DNA from 3 places in the Sessilibacter sp. MAH3 genome. Region 3 is predicted to be linked to each of the others. Evidence: predicted binding sites of a transcription regulator. Region 3 holds the regulator's gene; each other region holds the start of a gene.
The links. Region 3 encodes sigma-54, which starts transcription at its own class of promoters, with help from an activator protein. Its sites were predicted from a motif close to TGGCACANNNNTTGCNNT; they were not measured.

Region 1 (3,270 bases), on a different contig from region 3:
TTCCACAAAATGGCTCTGTTTAAAGTTTAGACCAACAGGCACAAACCAGTGAAAATTAAGACCTTCTTCAAGAACAACTGAAAACAAATAAAAACGACAAATACGATTTGTTTAAGCGAGGTCACCGCCAAAAGAGCGCCGCGACCCGCGCCTAACACTTATGATTTTGGACGATATACACCGAAATTCCCGGCTCCAGAATTCAGCAAGTGGCTGGCATGAAGGCGACTCATAACGCCCTGATCGCAATACAGAAGATATTGAGCCTTGGGCAACTGATCAACCTCTTTGGCCAACGCATAAAATGGAATCACGAGACTGCGCCCAGCCTCCACCGCAAGCGGCGATTTTTCAACCTCATCGGGATGACGAATATCAATGACCACACTATCGGTCGGTAAATAAGAAAACTCATCGACGAGCAAGTCTTCATCACTGACATTCATAACCTCGTCAATTGACTCAACTTTAGCTTTGTTTATTGCTCGTTCCAGCACCTCAAAGTCAAAATTCTCTTCATCGGCCTTAATCTTGTCGGCGTGAGCACGAGTCGTTGGCCGCTTAGAAATCACTCCGCAGTATTCCGGCATACTCGCAGCAAACCCTTCGGCGCCGATCTGACGAGCAATATTAATAATGTCGCCTTTATCCATGGTAATTAAAGGACGCAGCACTAAGGTGTCTGTGACCCGATCAATCATGGTCAAATTAGCCAAGGTTTGAGACGAAACCTGCGCGACACTCTCTCCGGTCACAAGCGCTTCAATACCTTGATGCTCGGCAACAACAGATGCTGCTCGCAACATCATGCGTTTCAGAATAACGCCCATATTTCCCTGAGATACGTTTTCTAGAATCTCGCCAACCACTTCTTCAAAAGGCACAGTGACAAACCTAACTCGATGCGAGGCTCCGAAACGATTCCAAAGGTAATATGCGACCTCTTTGCAACCTAGCTCGTGATCACGGCCACCCAAATTGAAAAAACAATAATGGGTTTTTAGGCCGCGCTTGATCGTTAGGTAACTGGCGACGGTGGAATCGAAACCGCCGGATATCAAAGACAAAACAGGGTCTTGCGTGCCCAAAGGAAAACCACCAAGACCAGACTTTCGATCACGCACCACATACACAGTGTCGTTTTTAATTTCGAGATTAACCGTGATGTCTGGATCTTTTAATCTCACACCCGCAGCTTCAGAATATTGATTCAGACCACCACCGACGTATCGCTCCACATCGATGGAGGTGAAATCGTGCTTACCGCTGCGCTTTACGCGCACACAGAAGGTCTTGCCAGCCAAAGTATCTAGCCAAACCTCCGCGGTACGCTCGTAAATATCGTGCATCGTTTGATAAGTAAATGCAGACACCTCGTAAAAAAACGCAACACCGGGTGTTGAGGCTAAAATTTGCTTCACAGCAAGATTCAGCGATTCGTTGTCGGAGTCACAATAGACATCGATTTTCTCCCAATCTCGGGTAACACGTGCTCCGCCATCGTGACGACGAATCAGTGTTCGCAAGTTATTTTGCAACTGGCGAGTAAATCGTTTGCGCACCGGGGCGCTTTTTATGGTTATTTCGGGGAATAATTTAACTATGAAATGCATGTACCGCTCGCATCGAATGCAAAAAGATCAGAATTTGACAATTATAAGGCAATGAATTGATTTACACACATTCCAACGGAAGCCAATGACATGTAGCATAGGCAGCCTCGGAAACTATGCTTAAGTCTCTAGCGCACCACATTGATGCCGCGGCACCAAAATTAAGCATAATATTGTTTGATATAACTTCTATCTCTATCTGCCAAGTCAATGGCTGCGGCATCTTAATAATGTTCAGCTTTGATAAAATCTATGGCATATTGATTGCTTCATAATGATGCACTAATAACCAGCCGGTTGATTTTGTGCACATCCAAGAGCAGTTTATCAACCACGAGCATTGGGCTAAATGCGCTAATTCAGCCTATGAACTCTTCACACCTATTCTGGCGCAGCCATTTTGGAGGAAACATGTCAGAGCAGACTCTGAACTTAATAAAAGACAACGAAGTTAAGTGGGTTGACCTACGCTTCACCGACACCAAAGGTAAAGAACAACACGTAACTATTCCTTCATTTGAAGTTAAAGACGACTTCTTTACCGAAGGTAAAATGTTCGACGGTTCTTCTATCGCCGGCTGGAAAGGCATTAACGAGTCTGACATGATTTTGATGCCGGACGATAGCACTAGCTTCCTTGATCCGTTCACTGACGAAGCAACTGTTGTTATCCGCTGCAACATCGTTGAGCCTTCAACTGGCGAAGGTTACAACCGTGACCCACGCTCTATTGCAATGCGCGCCGAAGAATACTTGAAGTCTACTGGTTTAGGTGACACCGCTTTCTTTGGTCCAGAACCAGAATTCTTCATCTTTGATGACATCAAGTGGGGCGCAGACATGTCTGGCGCTTTCTACAAAATCAGCTCTGAAGAAGCCGCTTGGGAATCTGGTCGCGAAATGATCGATGGTAACATGGGTCACCGTCCAGGCGTTAAAGGTGGTTACTTCCCAGTTCCTCCAGTAGATTCACTACACGACATCCGTGGTGCAATGTGTAACGCTGCAGAAGCTATGGGCTTGGTGATCGAAGTTCACCACCACGAAGTAGGTACTGCTGGTCAGTGTGAAATCGGCGTTGGCGCCAACACCCTAACCAAGAAAGCTGACGAAGTTCAAATCCTTAAGTATGCCGTACACAACGTTGCTGCTGCTTATGGCAAAACTGCGACCTTCATGCCTAAGCCACTTGTTGGCGACAACGGTAGCGGCATGCACGTTCACCAATCTTTCGTTAAAGATGGCGTGAACCAATTCGCTGGCGATACCTACGCAGGCCTTTCTGAAACTGCTCTTTTCTACATCGGCGGTATCATCAAGCACGCTAAAGCATTGAACGCTTTCTGTAACGCTTCTACCAACTCTTACAAGCGTTTGGTTCCAGGCTACGAAGCTCCAGTGATCCTTGCTTACTCTGCACGTAACCGCTCTGCTTCTATTCGTATTCCTTACGTTGCTAGCACCAAAGGTCGTCGTATCGAGACTCGCTTCCCAGACTCTACCGCTAACCCATACTTGGCGTTCGCAGCATTGTTGATGGCCGGTCTTGACGGTGTTATCAACAAGATTCACCCTGGAGATTCAGCAGATAAAGACCTTTACGATCTTCCTCCAGAAGAGTTGGCAGAATACCCAACCGTATGCTCTTCATTAGAAG
Region 2 (3,270 bases), on a different contig from region 3:
ATTCTCAGAACTGTTTCTCTGCACGTTATTGCTGTTTGAGTTTAGATTGGCATTGTTACCAATAGAGTTAATGGCCATTATCGTTTGCTCGTTGTTTATGTATGAGTTACTGAGGTTAACCCAGATAATTTGATCATGTACTTGGTTTCGGCCAAGTCTTGATAACCTTTAATGGTTTTTTAAATTTTTTCTTTTAGTGTTGGTCTTTAGGGGCATGTGACTAACTCATCCGTGAATTAGTCAGATGACAGAAATTGAAACTGTGATCTCCAATTTCTTCACAATTTCAATCACTTACAGCTCTTTAAATTGGCAACACATCCTTGTGTGCGGGAAACTCTGGGTTAATCTGAGTTTCCTTGAGTTTTATTCTGGATAACTTTCTGTTATAGCGGCTATTTTGTTTAAACGAGCTCGATTTTTGGGGTTTCTATGTTTGGCTGATTGAGTCTCGCTGTGTAATAGGGTCTATCTTTATGATTCTTAACGATTTTTTTTGTGATTCTTTAAGACTAATCATTGTTTTTAAGTCTTAAAGGTTGATATACACATCGCCATTTGATTGCACTGTACCCGAGACAATACGATCACTTCGGTTATTTTTTACACGAATAATCTCCCCAATACGCCCATCCGATAAGGCCGTACCTGTTGTTTCAACAGAGATTACAGATGATGTAGCCATCAGATTAACAATTTGTCCGCGTTTGATAACTTGCGGCATATCCAATAGGGCATCTCTAACAATGTCACCACTTTTGATGTTTCTCTTTAATTCTTTACCTATCACAGGGGTAATCTCTTTGTAATAGCTTTCTCTGATATCACTGATGTCAACCAAATCTATTTTTAAATCGCTTTCTTGAATTAATTTTCCTTTGGAGAGATGATCACTAAATACAACAATTTTCTTATATAACGCGATTTCGGCAATTAAATAAATTGACCATGATTGTGGCGAAGAACAGCTTAATTGTACGGTAAGACGTTTGGAGACAAAATCCGTCGGAAATTTGGCATCTAAATTTGACGAACAAGGTGATAATTTAAGTCGATTATCTGGCGCATTAACGTTAACAACGATTTTGTCAAAATCCTGTTGGTTGGAAATCTTTTCCACAATTTCCTTGTAGGCTATTTGACTTAATATTTGTAAATTCTGATATTCCTCATTTGCCAATGAATGTTTAGCCTGTAAAAAAGCAATAAAAAACACCAACGCTATAATAGTTCTGGGCTTTATGAATAAAGATCTTTCTTTAAGGCCATTAAAAAAAGTTTTTTCTTTCATCTCAAGACGCTTTGTCATTTTTATCCTATTCTCATTATGAGTTTGTTTTTCATTTTGAGATTTAAAGTTTTAGCTACTTGTGTCGATAAAATGTCAACAAATCATAGGTAATTTAGTTTTTGTTCTTACGAGCAATCTCTATGCCGTACGATTTACAACAAATTAGGCAAACCATTTAAGATTTGGTATACCTGAGAGGACTCTCATGGCAGGTGTTTTAGACACGGTTAACCAGCGAACCCAACTTGTGGGCCAAAACAGGCTGGAGTTACTGCTGTTTCGTTTAAAGGGCAAGCAAATTTACGGAATTAACGTTTTTAAAGTTAAAGAAGTGTTGCAGTGTCCGCCATTAAACGAAATACCTAATCGTAACCATATTGTAAGAGGTGTGGCTCATATACGTGGTGGAACAATTTCCATTATGGATATGAATCTCGCAATTGGTCGAACGGAATTAGATGATATTACCAATTGTTTCGTAATCATCACCGAATACAATCGTTCGACACAAGGATTCTTGGTTGCGGCGGTGGAACGCATTGTTAATATCAATTGGGAGTCTATCCATCCGCCACCACGCGGTGCGGGGCGAGAAAACTATCTTACTGCGGTCACCGAAATCGAAAATCAGTTAGTCGAGATTATCGATGTTGAAAAGATTTTGGCAGAAGTTAATCCATTATCTGAAGAAATCAGTAGCGATGTTATTGAAGACGGTATTGCAGAGCGAGTTGTTCAGAAACATGTTTTGATTGTTGATGATTCAACCATTGCACGTAAGCAAATTCAACGTGTTATTGAACAAATGGGTATCAAAACAACACTCAAAAAAGATGGTCGAGAGGCTCTGGAATATTTAGAAGGTCTGGTGGAAGCCGGTAAAAATGTCGAGCAGGAACTCATTCTTGTCATTTCAGATATCGAAATGCCAGAAATGGACGGTTACACGTTTACCGCAGAGGTGCGTGCTAATCCGGCACTTTCGAAATTGCATATCGTTTTACATACATCACTCAGCGGTGTGTTTAACCAAGCAATGGTGAAAAAGGTCGGTGCGGACAGCTTTTTGGCAAAATTCAACCCCGATGATCTCGCCAGACATGTTAATAGTCGAGTTCTGGAAATGACCGGTGAAAGTCTGGTTAATATTGAAGACGAGGAATAACTGAAAGTATTTTGCTGGAAAATACCATGACAACCTCTGATTATCTCTTTTATGATTTAATCAGAGGTTAGAAATTGACAATATTATTTCCAGCTTCTATACCATTTCAATGACTCAGTATTTCTTGTATTAACGACGTATTTTGAGTCGATGAAAACTCTGAATAATTTGGAGTTTCTTATAATTTTTAGAAAACGAATTTCCAATACCTACAATTTGTTTTCCACCTTTGTATGTGGGGCCTCAATTTGAATATATTATCTGGCCAAGACGGAAGTGGATCGAAAAGCGTTGATAGTAAAACCATATCCAGTGATACGCTTTTTGATTCTCCTGCAGAACTTGCGAATTTCTGCGAGTTCTTGGAGAAAATTTGCGGTATTCATTTAAAAGAAAACAAACATTATTTAATTGGTATTAGACTTCGAAAAATACTTGAAGAGTATAAATTAAACTCTACCCGAGATTTAATTAAGAAGCTTGAGTACGGTGCAGACAGCAAACTCAAGCGTGAAGTTATTGACGCTATGACCACCAACGAGACATTCTGGTTTCGTGACTCTTATCCATTTGATTTTTTTGAGAACAAATTTTTGCCAGAGCGTCTTGCTAACACGACTGGAAAGATTCGTATTTGGTCGGCAGCGTGCTCCACAGGACAAGAGCCTTATTCACTGGCAATGCTCACAGAAGAAGTATTGTCACGAAATCCGCAGTGGGCACAACGTCAGATCGAAATCGTTGCGACGGATATTTCGAATAAAGTCTTGGAACAGTGCAAACTTGCTCAATATGATCGCAGTGAAGTCGAGCG
Region 3 (3,270 bases):
GCTCATCAGCGTCAAGAACTGGGAATCCTTTAGTAATGAATTGCGCGACATTTTCTAATGTTCGCTTTTTACTTGATCCCTCCAAGCCACATTTAACGCGGCTGGGAGTAAGAATGCTGGAGAGGTCCATAATCAACGGTGGCTGGTTGCTTTCTCTTTATGTTTGAGCAATTGCCGATCTAATTTTACGGCCATTTCATCGATGGCAATATACAGATCGTCAGATTCACTCTCGGCAAATATATCTTTGCCACTTATGTGTACGGAAGCTTCTGCTTTTTGTCTTTGTTTTTCAACCCTTAATACAACATTGATTGTAGTGATTTGCGGGTTGTGCTTGCCGAGTTTTTCAAATTTAGTTTCAACATAATTTCGAATAGAGTCGGTGACTTCGACGTGGTGCCCACTGATGCTAAGAGTCATTGTTATTCCTCATGTCAGAGTTAAGTCATTGATTACACAGGTTTTAAGCCCGTGTAATCGGGTATGAATTAGGGTCGAGATCACCGAGTCATGGTTGGTCAGACCAGTCTTTTACGTTCGTTCGAGGCTGGAATACCCAAGGATTCGCGATATTTCGCAATGGTTCTTCGGGCGACTTGAATGCCTTGATCTGCCAGTAACGCGGTAATTTTGCTGTCGCTTAAGGGTTTGCGAGCGTCTTCTGCGGCAACCAGCTTTTTGATAATGGCACGTATTGCGGTTGAAGAGCATTCGCCGCCATTGTCTGTGCTGACGTGGCTTGAGAAAAAGTATTTTAACTCAAAGATGCCTTGAGGCGTGTGCATGTATTTTTGCGTTGTTACCCGTGAAATTGTCGACTCATGCATGCCTACGTCTTCGGCAATGTCGTGAAGTACTAGAGGTTTCATGGATTCTGGGCCGAAATCTAAAAAGCCCTGTTGTTTTTCAACAATGCAGCTTGCAACCTTCAGTAGAGTCTCGTTGCGGCTTTGTAAACTTTTCAAGAACCAGCGTGCTTCTTGTAAATTATCTCGCAAGAAGGTGTTGTCTTCGCTGCTATCGGCACGCTTTACAAGACTGGCGTAATTGTTGTTGATGCGAATTTTAGGGGCTATTTCTGGGTTCAGCTCTACGATCCAGCGACCTTCTTGCTTGCTCACAAAAACATCGGGAACGATATAGCTGGTATCGCTGCTGCCGATAGTAGCGCCGGGATGAGGTGTTAATTCCTGAATTAAATCGATCGCAACTTTGAGTTCGGGCTCTTTAACGCGACATTTACGCATTAACTGTTTGTAGTCACGACTGCCAAGTAACGCTAGATGCTCTGCAACTACCGCCTTGGCGGTTTCCAGTCCGGGTGTTTCTTTGGCGTATTGATTGAGTTGTACCATCAAACATTCAGACAAATCGACGCTGCAAGAGCCGATAGGATCAAACAGTTGAAGTCGGTGTTGAACCGCAATCACTTCGTCTAGGCTTAGGTCTTCGTCTGTATCTGCGTCTGTATCTGCGTCTTCGTTTAGAGGTTCAGAAGCTTCAAGCTCACCGCTTTCTTGTTCGGCATCTTCGTCATTCTCACGCCAGTCACCGCGTAGGCCGTGAAAAATCTCCTCGATACTGCTTGAGAGCAAACCGCTGGGCTCTACCGAGTCTATGATTGCTAAAGCAATGGTTCGATCGGTTTCTGACATTGGAGTCAGATTCAATTGCCACAGTAAGTATTCTTGAAGGGTCTCGGTGTTGTCGATTTGGCTGTCGAAAAAGCTGTCGTCTCGTTCTACGGCTGATGACGAGGAAGAGTTGCTGCTGCCTTGGTAAATGTCGTCCCACTGGGTATCAACGGGTAAATCCTCGGGAATGTTTTCCTGCCATTCGCCTTCTTGGGCGTCGCCAGAATCGGATTCGGATGCGGTTGCGGTAACTTTTTCTTCGCTGAAGTTGTCGGAAATTTCGTTGGGTTGTTCGCTGTTGTCGCCGGACTCACCGCTATCAAGGTGAGAGTCATCGGATTCGCTAACTTCGAGCATGGGATTAGACTCAAGAGCTTCTTGAATCTCTTGTTGAAGATCGAGCGTTGAGAGTTGTAGCAGGCGAATGGCTTGCTGCAACTGAGGGGTCATCGTTAATTGTTGACCCATTTTTAGCTGTAATGATTGTTTCATAACTTGACACTACTTCCAAAAACGGTGTCAGAATCGGAGCTGATTCTGATCAAGCTTAGTGTCAGTGTAGACTTGAAAGGGGCGTTTTTGCAACAGCTATTAAGCAAAAAATATGCCCAACCTTGAATTCTCTTTAAATAAATGTTTTGAGGGAAAAAATAAAAGAACAGCGAGTGCTTTAGCGGAGGGGATTACTTGTTGATCACTTAACAGTAAGACCAATGTTCGCCTATTTCAACAGCAAGGTAAAGCGGTTTTTTAATGTCGCCTAAAATGTCTTTTGGGTGGTCTTGTAGGCTAAAAAAGAGTCTTTTTTTGGGTCCTTTGATAGGTGTTGAGGCTTTTGTTGTTTTATTGAGGGTCGGTTGAGGTGGCCGCTCAATTTAGAGCTTAAAGCCTTCACCCAAATAAGTGTCTCTGACTTTTTGATTGGATAAAACCGTCTCAGCGTCGCCTTCGGCAATGATAAACCCGCCGCCCACAATATAGGCTTTCTCGCAGATATCTAAGGTCTCGCGAACGTTGTGGTCGGTAATGAGTACGCCAATTCCTCGTGATTGAAGGTGTTCAATAATTTGCTTGATATCACCGACGGATTTTGGGTCCACGCCGGCAAAGGGTTCGTCAAGAAGGATAAAGCGTGGTTCTGTCGCTAGCGCGCGAGCAATTTCGACGCGACGACGTTCACCACCGGATAGGGCGATGCCTTGGCTGTCTTGTACGTGGGTGATGTGAAATTCTTCTAAAAGTTGTTGCGCTCGGTCTTTGCGATCTGTTGCAGATAAATCGGATCGAGTCTCTAAGATTGCTAAAATATTGTCTTTGACCGATAGCTTTCTAAATACCGATGCTTCTTGTGGGAGATAGCCAAGTCCGCGTCTGGCGCGGCCATGCATGGGAAGATTGGTAATGTCTTCGTTGTCGATCCAAACGCTGCCGTGATCGGCTTTAACAATTCCTGCAATCATGTAAAAACACGTGGTCTTTCCCGCACCATTTGGGCCGAGTAAGCCAACAACTTCTCCCGTTGACACAGAAAATGAAACGTCGGATACGATTTGTCTCGATCCGTAGCTTTTGGCCAAATTTTTAGCGCTCAGTCGACTCATAACTCTTAGTGCTGGTAGTGATTAATTGAAAG

Region 1: the regulator sigma-54 is predicted to act here: its motif matches at 1,867-1,884, upstream of glnA (glutamate--ammonia ligase).
Region 2: the regulator sigma-54 is predicted to act here: its motif matches at 1,420-1,437, upstream of flgA (flagellar basal body P-ring formation chaperone FlgA).

What each region holds. Positions count from the first base shown of each region.
Region 1 is NZ_BAAGIE010000006.1:123,820-127,089, forward strand. Features, by position in the region: gene thiI (tRNA uracil 4-sulfurtransferase ThiI) at 159-1,613, opposite strand; gene glnA (glutamate--ammonia ligase) at 2,025-3,270, shown strand, end outside.
Region 2 is NZ_BAAGIE010000053.1:349-3,618, forward strand. Features, by position in the region: gene flgM (flagellar biosynthesis anti-sigma factor FlgM) at 1-78, opposite strand, end outside; gene flgA (flagellar basal body P-ring formation chaperone FlgA) at 533-1,309, opposite strand; gene ACYQ2C_RS18275 (chemotaxis protein CheV) at 1,497-2,456, shown strand; partial or broken gene ACYQ2C_RS18280 (hypothetical protein) at 2,644-2,823, opposite strand; gene ACYQ2C_RS18285 (CheR family methyltransferase) at 2,762-3,270, shown strand, end outside.
Region 3 is NZ_BAAGIE010000008.1:72,648-75,917, reverse strand. Features, by position in the region: gene ptsN (PTS IIA-like nitrogen regulatory protein PtsN) at 1-130, opposite strand, end outside; gene hpf (ribosome hibernation-promoting factor, HPF/YfiA family) at 133-423, opposite strand; gene ACYQ2C_RS06840 (RNA polymerase factor sigma-54) at 522-2,129, opposite strand; gene lptB (LPS export ABC transporter ATP-binding protein) at 2,513-3,238, opposite strand.